DNA from 4 places in the Neptunomonas japonica JAMM 1380 genome. Region 1 is predicted to be linked to each of the others. Evidence: predicted binding sites of a transcription regulator. Region 1 holds the regulator's gene; each other region holds the start of a gene.
What was found. Region 1 encodes PhoB, which activates phosphate uptake and scavenging genes when phosphate is short. Its sites were predicted from a motif close to TGTCATANNNNTGTCANA; they were not measured.

Region 2: a site for PhoB is predicted at 2,418-2,435, ahead of NEJAP_RS13345 (GNAT family N-acyltransferase). Genes of this name have one in related genera too.
Region 3: a site for PhoB is predicted at 2,495-2,512, ahead of NEJAP_RS01305 (TIGR00153 family protein). Genes of this name have one in related genera too.
Region 4: a site for PhoB is predicted at 1,925-1,942, ahead of phnC (phosphonate ABC transporter ATP-binding protein). Genes of this name have one in related genera too.

What each region holds. Positions count from the first base shown of each region.
Region 1 covers NZ_AP014546.1:4,029,287-4,033,185, reverse strand. The annotation lists gene cysZ (sulfate transporter CysZ) at 1-233, shown strand, start outside; gene phoR (phosphate regulon sensor histidine kinase PhoR) at 242-1,555, opposite strand; gene phoB (phosphate regulon transcriptional regulator PhoB) at 1,592-2,287, opposite strand; gene ubiA (4-hydroxybenzoate octaprenyltransferase) at 2,364-3,254, opposite strand; gene NEJAP_RS19000 (chorismate--pyruvate lyase family protein) at 3,279-3,824, opposite strand.
Region 2 covers NZ_AP014546.1:2,859,366-2,863,264, reverse strand. The annotation lists gene NEJAP_RS13355 (hypothetical protein) at 1-78, shown strand, start outside; gene NEJAP_RS13350 (DnaJ domain-containing protein) at 79-549, opposite strand; gene NEJAP_RS13345 (GNAT family N-acyltransferase) at 625-2,358, opposite strand; gene dinB (DNA polymerase IV) at 2,553-3,608, shown strand; gene NEJAP_RS13335 (nucleoside deaminase) at 3,669-3,899, shown strand, end outside.
Region 3 covers NZ_AP014546.1:287,815-291,713, forward strand. The annotation lists gene argE (acetylornithine deacetylase) at 1-394, opposite strand, end outside; gene NEJAP_RS01300 (inorganic phosphate transporter) at 480-1,745, opposite strand; gene NEJAP_RS01305 (TIGR00153 family protein) at 1,768-2,448, opposite strand; gene NEJAP_RS01310 (inorganic triphosphatase) at 2,680-3,309, shown strand; gene glnE (bifunctional [glutamate--ammonia ligase]-adenylyl-L-tyrosine phosphorylase/[glutamate--ammonia-ligase] adenylyltransferase) at 3,454-3,899, shown strand, end outside.
Region 4 covers NZ_AP014546.1:1,502,064-1,505,962, forward strand. The annotation lists gene phnD (phosphonate ABC transporter substrate-binding protein) at 1-982, opposite strand, end outside; gene phnC (phosphonate ABC transporter ATP-binding protein) at 1,011-1,838, opposite strand; gene NEJAP_RS06840 (alanine/glycine:cation symporter family protein) at 1,997-3,514, opposite strand; gene NEJAP_RS06845 (hydrolase) at 3,697-3,899, opposite strand, start outside.

The DNA of each region.
Region 1 (3,899 bases):
GGATGATGGCTATCCAATATTGCGATTATCCGATGGATAACAATAAAGTTAGTTTTAGGCAAATGAAGGTTATGCTGGCTGAACGGCGCTTAACATCACTTAGTTTTGGCGCCCTTGTTCAAGTTGGCATGATGATACCGCTGGTAAATCTAATTATGATGCCGGCTGCTGTTATTGGAGCGACATTATTTTGGTGTGAAGAGCATTGCGCTAAGCAAAAAGTGGGTCATTAAAGAGACCCTTAGACAATAGACTCCAAGGGTTTTACTTTGTCTAACATGTCCAGAGGAAAGTGGCAGCTGAATAGGCTGCCTTTGCCAAGTTGGCTTTCAATAGTCAATTTGGCTCCATGGCGATGTAAGGCGTGCTTTACTATCGCTAACCCTAGTCCTGTCCCACCGGTTGAGGAGGAGCGTCCCTCATCAACACGGTAGAACCTTTCGGTCAGGCGTGATAAATGAATAGACTCAATACCTAACCCATTATCTTGTACAGCAAAGTGTCCACCTTCTTGGTCAACCCACCACTGAATATTGATTTCCCCTTTTTGCGGTGAATACCTGACTGCATTAAAAATTAAGTTTGAGAATGCACTGTGGAGTTCTTGAGGCTGGCCTAAAAGGTCATATTCTGTGTCTATATTTAGCGTAATCTCATGTGTTTTATTTTGTGAACGCGCCAAAATAAGAGCATCTTGTTGGATAGAGTGGAGCATTTCTTGAATACGTATAGGGTTCTCATCTGGAATATGCTGGCTAGCTTCTAAGCGTGATAAGAAGAGTAAGTCAGCGACTAAGCTTTCCATACGACTCGCCTGAATTTGCATTTGATTCATAGCGCGGGTTAACGGTTTTGGCAGTTCTTGGTCAAGAAACGTTTCTAAATAGCCACGTATAACGGTCAGCGGAGTACGTAATTCATGAGATGCGTTGGCGACAAAATCCTGTCTTGTTTGCTCAAGTCGAACGAGCTGTGTGATATCACGCGCAACTAAAAGGCGATCGCCAAAACCAAATTCTGTAATCTGATATTGCAGAACGGTGTCATTTAATACTGGGCTTGGTAACTGCAGAGGGTCCTCATAATTACCTTTGCGAAAATAGCGAATGAAGCGAGGGTCACGTAATAGGTTAATTACAGGCTTACCGCGATCAGCTGATGCTTTGAGTCCAAGTAAGCGGTCTGCTGATAAATTCCACCATTCAAGATTATTATGCTGATCAATAATAACAAAGGCATCGGCAAGAGCTGATGAGGATTGTTGAAAACGCACAATGATGTCTTTTAACTGTTTGGTTTTACCTTGTTGGCGTTTTTGAATACGTGCTAAATCATCAAAAATATCACCCCACGCTCCTTGTGCTTCTGGCGGTATGGTATCGGAGCGTTGCAGCCAGGTTCTAAGCTTTTCTGTCTGACGTATTTGCAAAATACACCAGATAGATAAGCCCACAACTAAGCCCCAACTTAGATACCCGATAAGTAGCCCTATTGTTGCAGATATGAATGCAATAATAATAAGATTACCGAAAGATGCATGTGGCGAGTTTTGCATAAAATCCGTTTTACTCTGTAGTATTAGACAGCTTAATTAAGCTACTTTTGTTGAGAAACGATAACCCGTACCTCTGACTGTTTGTACCAGATAATCATGTTGATTACCTAACGCTTTGCGTAAGCGGCGAATATGCACATCGACCGTTCGTTCTTCTACATAAACGTTACCACCCCATACCATATCTAATAGTTGGCCTCGTGAATATGCACGATCTTGATGGGTCATAAAGAATTGTAATAAACGAAACTCGGTTGGCCCAAGGTCAATAGGGTTTTCATTTGATGTGACGCGATGCGACACAGGATCAAGTGTTAAACCGTCAACAGAGACTGGGTCTTCAATACCTTTAGGTGTAGCACGTCTTAACACTGCTTTTAGACGAGCAACTAGCTCACGAGGCGAAAACGGTTTAGTGATGTAGTCATCAACACCGGCTTCTAAACCTTTTACCTTATTCTCTTCTTCGCCTTTGGCCGTCAGCATAATGATGGGGATGTCAGCGGTTGTTTCATCCTTTCGCAGGCGTCGCGCTAGCTCGATGCCGCTCATGTTAGGCATCATCCAATCGAGCAAAATCATGTCAGGTTGTTGATCAACAATCATGGCATGTGCTGTTTGTGCATTGTCTGCTTCGCTACATTCATACCCTGCCATTTCAAGAGCAACAGCAATCATTTCACGAATGGGTGCTTCATCATCAACAATTAGAACTTGTTTACTAGTAGACATGTTAACCGTCCCTACGCATAAAATATGTCGGGAGTATTACACTGCTTTTATATGACATAAATGTTACATCTATGTCTTAAAGTGTCATATAGTGCAGAAAAATGCCTGCAAAAACAGCTAATCCAGCATAATGATTGTTTAGGAACGCTTTAAAGCACGGCTCACGCTCTCGGTCTTTAATCAAAAATTGTTGGTATATAAAGAGAATGGCAGCTATCGCTACGCCTAAATAGAAGCTCCAACTAAAGTTAAGTTGTTGGCCCACTAAAAGGAAAATAATGAGGGTTAATAGCTGTAAAGCACCAATAATTATTTTGTCTAAATCTCCAAATAAAATGGCAGTAGATTTCACACCGATTTTTAAATCATCGTCACGATCCACCATGGCATACATAGTATCGTAAGCCACAGTCCATAGTATTTTGGCTATATAGATGAGCCAGGCAATGGTAGGGATGGATTCGTTTACCGCGGTGAATGCCATTGGAATAGCCCAACCAAAAGCAGCGCCAAGAACGACTTGTGGTAAGTGAGTATGACGCTTCATAAAGGGATATAAAGAAGCTAAAAACAACCCACCAAATGACATTAAAATAGTCATTTTATTAGTGAAAAGCACCAAGCTAAATGCAGTTAGCATCAATACGGCAAACAGAGTCAGTGCTTCTTTACTACGAATACGGCCGGTTGCCAGCGGGCGTTGTGAGGTACGTTTAACGTGAGCATCTATTTTTCTGTCAGCAAAGTCATTGATAACGCAGCCAGCTGAGCGAGTGAGGAAGACACCTAGTACAAAGATAATAATAAGTTTGGTGTCGGGGATGCCTTCTGCCGCTATCCATAACGCGCAAAGCGTTGGCCAAAGTAGTAGATAGCTTCCAATGGGGCGATTAAACCTTGTTAGATCAATATAGATCGCAAAGCGCTCCCGAAGGGATAAAGCAGGCTGTGGTATGGTTTCTGACATGGCGTTAGTATCGGCAAGTTTGAATTATGGGGTGTAGTGTACCTTCTCCAGTGCTGGGAGAAAAACTTCACATACAAGGAGAGGTTTTCCTGATAGGAAAAACTTAGAACGACGCGCCCAAACGGTTTGTTGATTGGATAGGCGTAAACGTGAAATTTGTAATGGCCCACGGTGCATGGTCGGATCACTAAACAGGATGCTACCTAGAGAACGGTTTCCCACATGGCTTAGTTGGCGCTCACGGCCTGTCATTGTGGATGCTGGAATGATGGAACGCGCATAAACCCACACTTGGTCGTTGCCTAACAAATGCACTTCGCGAATTAAGGCCAACTGACGTAAGGGGATACCCAGTGTGAGTGCTTCTGAGCGAGTAGGGCGAGCCCAGCCTTGGCGCACCACCTCTACACGAAATTTACCATGACTGGCGTTGAGTAAATGTTGCGTGAGTGACGCACGGTCGGTTAGCCAGCGTTGCCAGCACAACGGTGCATGCAAACGTGTTACACGTCGCAGGCCTGTCCAGCGAACATCAAAATTCATGGAGGTCAGAGCGGAGGGAATGGGCACAGTATCTTCCTTATTTAACCGGGCTATATTCTACCTTATCTGTCTATAAACAGTATATCTGACTGGTTCATTGAG
Region 2 (3,899 bases), 1.2 Mb from region 1:
CGCTCTGGTGAATTTGTGCAAGAAGGTTTCTCGGCTACGTTTGGACGAGCGGGTCTTTCACTTAAACGCTCAGAGTAATTACTTCTCTAGGAGTAAGCTTCTAGCCTCATTAATTTGAGCTGCTAGATAGTCGTTGCCACCTTGATCGGGGTGAAGTTTTTGCATGAGTTTTCTGTGCGCCTTAATAATATCTTCCTTAGTACAGCCTTCAATTAATCCGAGAATGTTTAGTGCATCCTGGCGAGTCATCTTTGAACGGCTTTTTGGACTCCCATTTTGGTGTTGATTGGTTTTTTTGAAGAAGTGTTGTAGAAAAGGTATTGCCCTGAAGATCAGGTTGTATTTTTTGAAGAGAAGAAAAAAACTGGCCAGTAATGCGCCCATCCAAGGAAGACGTCCTGTGATTGTTAAAATCACAATGATGGCTATTAAGAGCAAAACTACTAATTTAAAAAGAGCAAAACTGCGTCGCTGTGCAGGTAATGCTCTTATCCAGAGCATTCCTGTGATCAGAATTGTTCCTAAAATGATAATAACTACAGGGCTCATTATGCACTCAGTGATTCGAATAGTTATTACAGAATATCGCGCAGTGCTCGCTTAGGGAAGTTTTTGCTGATGTAGTTAATGGTTTTCATGTGCAGGTAGTTGGCCGCCTACATAGCGTTGGTATTTTTTATCTTTAACAAAATGCATATCGACCATTACTAAGCCATCGACGCAATAGTTAAAATCAGCATCAATTCCAAAATCCATAAAGCAAACACCGCCAGCAGAACAAAGCTCACTGTACTGTTTATAAAGTGTGGGGACTGATACACCTAAATAATCCAGTTGCTCTTTGAGAATTTTAAAATCAGACTTGTAGTCGTTACCAGAAAACAGGGTATGTAAGTTGTCTGTTTCTTCGTCTGATAACTTATAAGGCATGTTTGCTTTTGCCAGCTGCTCACTGGCGCCAAAATAATGCTGGTAAAACCAGACCAGCATATCTTTTGCGGGTTTTGGGTAGCTATTACTTAGGCTTACTGGGCCAAACATATAGCGTACCTCAGGGTGTTTCTTTAAGTATGCGCCGATACCGTACCATAGGTAATCTAAACTTCGTCTTCCCCAGTAACGAGGTTGTACAAAGCTACGCCCTAGCTCTATTCCTTGCTCAAAATAGGGTGTCATCGTGTGATTGTACTGAAACAGCGTTTCACTATAGAGGGGGCTCCCAGAGTCATGAATGAGTTTGTGTGCTTCTGCCAACCGGTATGCTCCTGCGATTTCAAGATCTTCCTCGTCCCATAAAATTAGGTGTCGGTAGTAGCGATCATACTTATCTAAGTCTTTGTTCTCTCCAGTGCCTTCGCCTACACAGCGAAAAGATATTTCTCGTAATCTTCCTACTTCTTGCATAACAGCTGAGTCAGGGCGGTAGTCAAATAGGTATATTTTTTTTCCATCAGCCGTTTCACCCAAAAGCTCTGATGATCTGAGCTCTTGTTTTAGTACGCGCCTGTCTTGTGGGTGAGCAATGGTTTTTTCTGTGATAAATAGAGGGCTTTTTCGTTTTGCGATGCGGTATAAGTGTTTACGTAAAAGTTTGGTTTTTTCGGCGGTAGATAAAGGAACGGCATCTATGTGGCTATATGGAATTGCTTGGCCTATACGAATCGGAATGATGACCGATTGTTTATTGAACATCTCTCTGGGTAAAAGCAACGCTGATAATGACTTGTTAATATACGACATGCCGTAAAAGAGAGGGGAGTTTTTACCACCTAAATAAACAGGTAAAACGGGCGCGTTTGCTTTACGTGCAAAGCGTAAAAAGCCACTATTCCATTTTCCGTCTTTAATACCTGTCATACCGGCTCTAGACACTTCCCCCGCAGGAAAGACAATCACTGCTTCTTCGTTTTGCAGCGAATCGGTAATACGTTCAATATCATTTTTTCGAGTGCTTTTACCTAAATTATCAACGGGCAAGAATAGCGAATTGAGTTGTTCAAAATTACTCAATACATCATTAGCAACAATGCGCACATCACGACGAATTTCACCAATAAGCTTCAGTAGGGCTAAGCCATCTAAAGCACCTAAAGGATGGTTAGCAACAATAACGACGCGGCCTGACGATGGGATGTTCATCCTATCGGCATGACTGAGGCTGTAGCTGAAATTAAAATAATCTAACACTTTGTCAACAAATTCAAAACCTGTAGCTCCTTGGTTTTGAGTTAAGAAAGTATTGATTTCATCTTCATGAACTAAACGACGTAAGCAATAAACTGCTGAACGGCGAAAGGGTGCAGGCTTTTCAGAGAAAGCAGGGTATTTATGAGTCAATACTCGTTCTACATTAATCACATTGTGATCCTGTCAATAAACAATATGTAGAAAATAATATGGCAGTTATGTGGCAATTATTTGACGAGATAATGACAAAAGTGTGACGTAAGAGCCATGTTGACCTAGTTCATATAGCGGGTACTAGGCTGTATGTAATGTTTTAGTTATACTGTTTTTATATACAGCTTATGTGCGGCATTGTGTGAAAATATATGAGAAAAATTATTCACTGTGATTGTGACTGCTTTTTTGCAGCTGTCGAAATGCGCGACAATCCTGAATATACAGATATTCCACTAGCGATTGGTGGACGTGCGGATAGGCGAGGGGTAATAGCGACATGTAACTACCCTGCACGTGCGTACGGTGTTCGTTCTGCTATGGCCACTGCTCATGCGCTTAAACTTTGCCCCGCATTGACGGTTATTCCTGGGCGGATGGAAAAATACCGACACGTATCGGCCCAAATTATGGCCATTTATCGTGACGTCTCAAGTTGTATTGAGCCCTTATCTTTAGACGAAGCGTATTTGGATGTGACTGACAGTAAAGAGCACCAAGGGAGTGCGACGCGTATAGCGCAGATGTTACGCGAAAGAGTCGTTAATGAAACGGGCATCACTATTTCAGCAGGTGTTGCCCCTAATAAGTTTCTAGCTAAAATAGCCAGTGATTGGAATAAACCCAATGGTATATTCGTCATAACACCCAGCGAGGTAGACCGTTTTGTGCAGGCTTTACCGGTTGGAAAGCTTTTTGGGGTAGGGCGCAAAACTGCTGAGAAACTCAAATCAATTAATGTGCAAACGTGTGGTGATTTGAGAGAGCTTTCAATCGCCCAGTTAACTGAAAGTTTTGGTCGTTTCGGACAAAGGCTTTATGAATTGAGTCGCGGTATTGACGAGCGTGAGATCATTACAGACAGGGTAAGGAAGTCTATTAGTGTTGAACATACTTTTGCAAGTGACCTTCTTTCCTTGGATGAGTGTTTATCTCATATACCTGCTTTAAGTGATGAATTACTGCAGCGCTTCGGTAAGCTTAAGCAGCAAAGGTCAATGCAAGGCTTGTTCGTTAAACTTAAATTTAATGATTTTAGCCAAACAACCATTGAACATCGTTCTTTAATACATAATGAAGAGCTATGGTCAGCTCTTATGAGCCAAGGCTACCAACGGGTGAATAAACCTGTCAGGCTACTCGGTGTTGGTTTTCGCTTAAAAGATCAAGAAGACGAGTCGCTACAGCAGCTAGATCTCTGGTCTTAAGTTCTCATATGCGCGTTGTGACATTTAGAGTGGGGATGACTAAGAAGTAAGGTAGAGATAATGGAGTTTGATGAACTGATTAAACTTGTAAAAGAATATCAGATTAATCCACAGTTTCGTGATGAAGAAGCTGGCTTTCGTTGTTGTGAATTAGCGTTGGCTGCACTGCAATCAGGAAATTACGGCGTGGGTGCTGTGTTGTTAGATGCTGATGGTCAGGTCTTGGTAGAAGAAAAGAATGTTGTCTTTTCTACTCAGTTTTGCTCTTCCGCGCATGCAGAGATGAGAGTG
Region 3 (3,899 bases), 350 kb from region 1:
ATGGTGTTTCAATAAATTGACGGGCGGCTTCTATGGCAATGGGAAAGAAGCCCTTCATATCGCAGGTGCCTAAGCCGTAAAGTCTGTTATCTCGTTCAGTCAATGCAAAAGGGCTGCTCTGCCACAGATCTTCATTGCAAGGGACCGTGTCTGTATGACCCGAAAGCACGAGGCCTCCTGGGCCTTGTCCTAATGTGGCGATCAAGTTCGCTTTTCCGGGGTTGCCAGGAACCGGCATTATTTCGGTTTTAAAGCCAAGGTTATCAAGCCATTCGGCCAATAAAGTGATCACAGAGAGGTTGCTCATATCACGGCCGGGTGTTGTTGAGCTGATAGATGGCGTTGCTATTAGTTGGCCTAGCATTTGTAAAAGGTTGGGAGTTTGTTGAGACATGAAAAAAGCCTGCACATGTTTTTAAGCTATTGTGCAGGCTTTTTTTTAGAAGGTCGAGTGTAACTGATACTGAGAAAATATCAGATCAGACAAACATACCTTTAAACATAAAGAAGAACATTATTGCTAGTAGGGCGCCTGCAGGAAGAGTAATGACCCAAGAGACGAAAATTGTGCCTACTACGCGTAAATTCAAAGCCGCTAGACCACGCGCTAAACCTACACCCAAAACAGCTCCTACGAGTGTATGAGTGGTCGAGATGGGTAGGCCTGTACCTGATGCAACGACGACTGTTGTTGCGGCAGCTAATGTGGCGGCAAACCCGCGACTCGGTGTTAACTCTGTAATGTTATTACCGACAGTGGCGATTACCTTGTGACCGTACATGACGAGTCCAGCAACGATGCCTCCGCCTCCTAGTAGCAAGATCCATACTGGCATCGCGGTTTTTTGTGCAACCTCTCCTCCAGAACCTACAACGCCAACAATGGCGGCAAGCGGTCCGACAGCATTAGCCACATCGTTTGAGCCGTGAGCAAAAGCCATAGCACAAGCGGTAAACATCATTAATACGGCGAAAACTTTCTCTACGCTAGCGAAGTGATAATCACGGTCGGCTGCAACGTCTACTTTTACTTTTCGTAACATAACAATACCGACAAACATGGTAAGTATGCCCACGCCAATAGAGATAAGTGCGCTATTGGTCCAAGATAGATCTAAACCAACATGCTTTAACCCTTTGGTAAAAGTGACCATTGAGATGATAAAGCCGACCATAAAGATATACATTGGCACGTAGCGTTTAGCATTTTTGAAAGGGTCCTCTGTGTCCAGAATTAGCTTTTGTACGCTCCTAAACAGGAAGAATGCAAAAAAGCCTGCGGTGACGGGGGAAACCACCCAGCTAGCTACAATTTTAGAGACTTTAGCCCAGTTAACAGCATCCACAGAGATGCCGACTGCAGCAAAGCCTACAATCGCTCCCACAATAGAATGGGTTGTTGATACGGGCCAGCCATAATGCGTTGCGACTAATAGCCATATACCAGCTGCCAGTAATGCTGACAGCATACCAAAGACAAGAAGTTCGGGGGTGCCAGAGAGCAACGCAGGGTCAATGATACCTTTACGAATGGTTGCTGTTACAGCACCACCGGCTAGGTATGCACCGGCGAATTCGAAAAGGATTGCGATTAAAATAGCTTGCTTTAGCGTGAGAGCTTTAGAGCCGACAGATGTGCCCATAGCGTTGGCGACATCGTTTGCACCAACACCCCATGCCATAAAGAAACCAAACACGCATGCGAGAATGATGATGATATCGCCGTATTGCGCAATAATATTCATATCTATGCCTATATGCTAAAAATTAACGAGCAAGAAGAAGCTGCAAGCGGCTTCCTACCTGTTGCGCGCGATCTGCAAGATCTCCAATCCATCGAATGACCTTGTATAAAAACATGGCATCGATAGGGTGGAGCTGTTTTTCGATAACAAATAGCTGAGAGCGAATTTCACGCTCAAATCCATCATTTATGTGCTCTAAGTCATCCAGCTCAATGAGCATGCGTTCGACAACTTCGACTTCTCGGCCACGAAAACCAGTACTAACGAGTTCGTCGAGTTCATTCAGCGATTGTAAGGCTTGCTCGGATGTTGCTAGCGCAGAGCGCACAAAATCAAGCATAAGTTCCTGGATTTCTACAGGGACTGGCATTTCTCTTCCGAGCATGATGCCGCAAATATCTTTAGCCCTATTGGCTATCTTGTCCTGCATTCGTAGCAGTTCAAGCAAGTCGGTACGCGGAACCGGAAGAAAAATATTGTTAGGTAGGTGTTGGCGAACATCCTTTTTCATAGCATCAGCTTCACCTTCAAGTACAGCAATAGTGTGCTGTATCTTTTTGGCTTCTTCCCAGTCGTCAGCTATCACAGCTTCAAAAAAAGGAAGTAACTGAACAGCACAAGCTTGTGCTTTTGCAATGTGTTCTTGCATCGGTTTGAACGGTGAACGAGCAAACATTTGCAGTATTGGGTTATTGGTGATCATGACCTCACCTGTATAGGATTTAGTTCGCGCGAAGTATACGAGGAGATGTCATTAATTTGTAGTAATAATGACATAAAAATTTAAATTTAAATGCGAGCGTATCACCGATGAGCCTAGAACAAATGTTTGAACTGCATTAGGGCTACCTGAATCTGGGGTTTAGTATATCCTTTTTGACATTAACGATGGCTTTCGAGTTAATGACGGTTAATACGTATGGAGAAACACCTCATGGCAATAGAAACGGAAAGTAAATTAACACTTCCTGCTCATTCGATCGATCGAGTTAAAACGTTATTAACCGCTAGCGGTGCGCAGCAATTAGAAAAGCAGCGGTTATTGAATTGGTATTTCGATACGCCCGGTTTGCAGCTATCAGCTGATAAAGTTGCTTTAAGGATTAGAGAGCAAGATGGCACCTATATCCAGACTTTAAAAACGAAAGGTCAGAGTGTTAATGGTTTGCACCAGCGTGCTGAATGGGAGTGGATAATAGAAAAACCAGAATTACAGCTCGGGCTATTAATGGAAACAGACTGGCCATTGGTTACACAATCAAAAGAATGGGCGAGTGATCTGCACGTTATTTTCGAAACTAATTTTGATCGCTCGATCTGGATGCTTGAGCGGTCAGGGATGCTTGTGGAAATTGCACTTGATCAAGGTGATATAAGTTATACCTCTGTGGCAGGTGATAATTATGTAGATAAAATTTGCGAATTAGAGCTAGAACTTAAAGAGGGCAGTGTTGAGCAATTGGTAGCAATAACGGCAGAATTGGTGGCTGCAATCCCAGAGTTACAACCCAGCGATATCAGTAAAGCTCAAAGGGGATACCAGCTGTATCATCAGGCTATATAGTTCTTTGTCTTACTGGCATGCGTTTAATCACTAAAGATATTGTGACGATAGCCTCTAGTAGTAGGCTTTATGATAAGAGTCATCCTTATTGTTTTATGAGTTTGTTAAGCTCGCAGTATATTTTTGTTAAAGATGGAGTTTTCTATGCAGCAGCCTGATTTATCACTTGTCCCTTCATCTTTGCATACGCTACTGAATAAACAGTGGGAGCGTTTAGCGGATGTTCTTGCAGAAAATGCTGGTTTACTGGTTGGTTCTATTACGAAAGACTTGCTTCAAGTGGTTGTGGGAAGTGATTTTGTTGTTGATCAACTGGTCAAATACCCGCAGATGTTATCTGAATTAATAGAAGACGGTGTTTTGGGTCGGGCTTATCAGAGTGATGAGTATGTCAAGCGCCTTGCTGTGACGATAGCAAAAATTGACTCAGAAGCCGCAATGATGAGCTTGCTGCGTCGCTTTCGGCAAAAAGAGATGGTCCGGCTTATATGGAGGGATTTAACGCGTAAGGCTGCTATGGTTGATACCACTAGAGAGCTAAGCTGGTTAGCAGATGCCATGATAGATGGCACGTTACGTTTACTCTATGA
Region 4 (3,899 bases), 1.6 Mb from region 1:
GGCGATTCAATTCAGACAGTTGGTTATCAATTTTTTGTACTTTCTGCGCTTTGTCTTCATTGCTCATATCTGAAGCATTAATTAGTTTGATACGATTCTTGAAGAGTACCAACTGGCGGATAGGCAGCAATTGATCATCACTAGAAGCTTTAAAGGGAGCCCACTGTAATGCTTTCAGTGTATTCAACTCCGCGACCACGTTAGTTTTTCCATAGGTCATGAAGAAGTTATAGATTTCACTTTTGGTTTCTTCCGGAAGGTTTTTGCGCCATACGATTGGATCAGAAGGAATCAGGGGTGATTTCCAGATAATTTTCACGTTATTTGCTTTCTCAGGGTTGAGTAGCTGAATTCGTGCTAAGGTTTCTGTATTGTTTGTTGCCACATCTACTTGGCCATTGGCTACGGCAAGAATGTTGGATTCGTGGTTAGCATTGGTTATGCGTTTAAAGGCTTTTTTGGGATCAACATCGTTTTTAGCAAACACATAGTAGCCTGGTACTAAAAAGCCTGAAGTTGAGTTAGGGTCGCCGTTACCAAAGGCCAGTTCACTACTGTATTTCAGCATATCGTCAACATTGTTGATCTTGTCATTGTTCTTGTTAGCAAGTAACAAACTCCAATAGCCAGGGTTGCCGGATACATCAACCGTTTGAGCGAAAATCTGGCCACCTGCGCGATCTACAGCTTCCATCGCTGATTTGTTACCCAACCAAGCGACATCGACTTTATTAAAGCGCATAGCCTGAATAATACCGGCGTAGTCAGAAGCAAAGAATGGTTTAATCTTCACTCCCATCTGTTCTGACATATCTTTAAGGAAAGGAACCCAGACAGTTTTTAGGTTCTGCGAGGATTCGGTGGAAATGATGCCAAAGTTAAGCGCTTTAATCTCTTCAGCTTGAGCAAGCGTTACGCCCGACAGCGCTGAGGTTAATGCTAGGCCCGTCGCTAGTTTAGAAAATAGTTTTTTCAGTTTCATCAGTTGGGTTCTCGTTGATGGAGTTTAGTTAAGCAGGAGTTAGTTCAAAGCTAGGTGACAGCTGATCATTGGATACGGCGTCCGGCCGCTGATTCTGCTGTTGGGTTCCATATAACTGGGTCAGTTGTACTCTACTCAATTCGTTGATTCGACCATCGAAGAATATTTCTCCCTGGCGCAGTGCAACGGCACGCTGGCAGTATTTTTGTGCGTAATCGACCTGATGCAATGTGACTACAACGGTAATGCCATCTTTAATGTTAATGTCTTGAAGAATCTCCATCACTTGACGTGATGACTCAGGGTCTAAAGATGCGATAGGCTCGTCTGCCAGAATGATTTCGGCTTTCTGCATTAAAGCTCGTGCAATAGCGACACGTTGCTGTTGGCCACCAGAAAGTTGTGACGCACGTTGTAAAGCAAATTCACGTAAGCCAACGCGATCAAGAGCATTGAGTGCTTCTTGTTTTTCGGCATCAGTAAACCAGCCAAGCAGGCTGCGATAGGTCGGTACACGACTCAAGCCGCCAATTAATACGTTGGTTAATACGCTCAAGCGGCTGATAAGGTTGAACTGCTGAAAGACGTTACCGATACGTGCTCGAGAACGGCGAATATCTTTATGTAGTTTGCCTTGTAGCTGAATAGGCGTATCGAATACAGATACGCTAGAAGGTGTTTTTTTATCAGCTAATGTAAGGCCAGAGATGTGCCGCATCAGGGTTGATTTTCCTGAACCGGAAGGACCGATAAGAGCAACCATATCACCCTGATCAATACACAGGTCAATACCTTTAAGCGCGTAGTTGTTTTTTGAAAATGATTTTTTTACGCCCGATATAGTAATTATCGACATGGAGTATTCCTCTTTTTTGTTAGAGAAATATTAGAAGTGATATGTGACAGACCAGTTATCTAGACATGTCAGAAATATGAAGAATCTGTGGTAATTAGATGACAGGAGAAATGAAAAAGCCACTCTAAGAGAGCGGCTTTTATGGGAAGGGTTAGATATTAAGCAATATCTTTTTCACGTGCTTTTTCTTGAGAGTTAGCATAACGCTTCGCCCAGAAGTCAGCACCTTTAATTCCCAGTTTCTCTGGGTTGAAAGTGTAGGTTTTGACGCCTGCTTTGCGCTGTGCTTCGTAATCTTTTAACGCTTTTATTGCGGGTTTTGAGATGAAGAATATGATCAAAATACCAACAATGTTCAGCCATGCCATCAAGCCAACACCGACATCGCCAAGACCCCATGCAAGGTTTGCAGTTTTAACAGTTCCGTAGAAAGTTGCCGTTAGCAATACAAACTTAAGTAAGAAATTGAAACCAGGTAACTTAAGTGTACGTTTTAGGTAAGCAAGGTTGGTTTCTGCAATGTAGTAATAAGCAAGAATAGTGGTGAATGAGAAGAAGAATAGAGCCAGTGCGATAAATGGCTTACCTACGCCTGGTAGTACTTGTTCAACAGCAGTTTGCGTGTAAGCAGGGCTGTTAGCCGCGATATCTGCAGCTAAGTTCTGAACGAGGAAAATACCTTCGCCTGCACCGTGTACGTTATAAGCGCCTGTGATTAGAATCATGAATGCAGTTGCAGAACAAACAAACAGCGTATCAATATAAACAGAGAACGCCTGCACTAAACCTTGTTGTGCTGGGTGCTCAACCTCAGCCGCTGCTGCTGCGTGAGGGCCGGTACCTTGTCCTGCTTCGTTTGAGTAAACGCCACGTTTAACGCCCCAGCCTATCGCAGCGCCCATGCCGGCCATTGGTGTGAATGCATCAGCAAAAATCATGCTGATAACATCAGGTAGCTGTTCTAAGTTAAGTGCAATAACTGAACAAGCAATAACGATGTAAGCCAGTGCCATGAATGGAACAACAACCTGAGTGAAGTTAGCAATACGTTTTACACCACCGAAGATGATGAAGCTAAGCACCAGTACAATACTGATAGCCGCTATAATTTTGGTAAGGCTCAGATCACCCATTGAAGTGCTGACCATACCGCCTGAACCGAATGCTAGTTCTGCTGCGTTGCCAATACCGTTAGACTGTACACCTGGCAGCATCACGCCACAGGCTAGAATAGTTGCAATAGCAAAAATCCATGCAAACCATTTTTGGCCCATCGCTTTTTCAAAATAAAATGCCGGACCACCGCGGTACTGACCTTCGTGTTCTTCTTTATAAATCTGCCCTAATGCAGACTCTGTATAAGCCGTAGCTGCGCCAAGAAAAGCAACAACCCACATCCAAAACACAGCACCCGGACCACCAAAACCAATGGCCGCTGCTACACCTGCTATGTTACCGGTACCAACACGCCCTGAAAGCGATACAGCTAGGGCTTGAAAAGAGGAAATTCCTTTGTCGGAGCTGCTGCCAGAAAATAGCAAACGCCACATTTCGCCGAACATGCGTACTTGGACAAAGCGAGTAAGAATTGAGTAGAACAAGCCTGCACCAAGGCACAGATAGATAAGAGCTGGGCTCCAGATGATTCCATTTACAGAATCGATAATTGATTGCATATACACTAGTCTCCAGGGAGTTTTCGTTTTTCACGTTATTAGAATTATCGGCGGAAATTTTATAGAGTTATGCTTGGTGATTTTTTCTGTTATGCGTCTGATATCAGACGAAAGTATGGGTTTTCGGGGCGTTTCGAGAGTTTTTTTCTGTTAAGGGCAGGGTGGTTCTGCCCCTATGGGGTCTAGCGTAGATATTCTTTGCTGATGCGCTTGAATGTCTCTGTCCCTGATTTTTGCATCCACTCAAAAGCGACCATCTCACGAGTTACAATATGTATGCCGCAAGAACGCATTCTTTCTAGCGCGTATAACTTATCGTTGGGATTGCGGGAGGATACACAGTCTGCCACAACATAAACTTCTAGTCCTTGTTGCTTTAACTGAA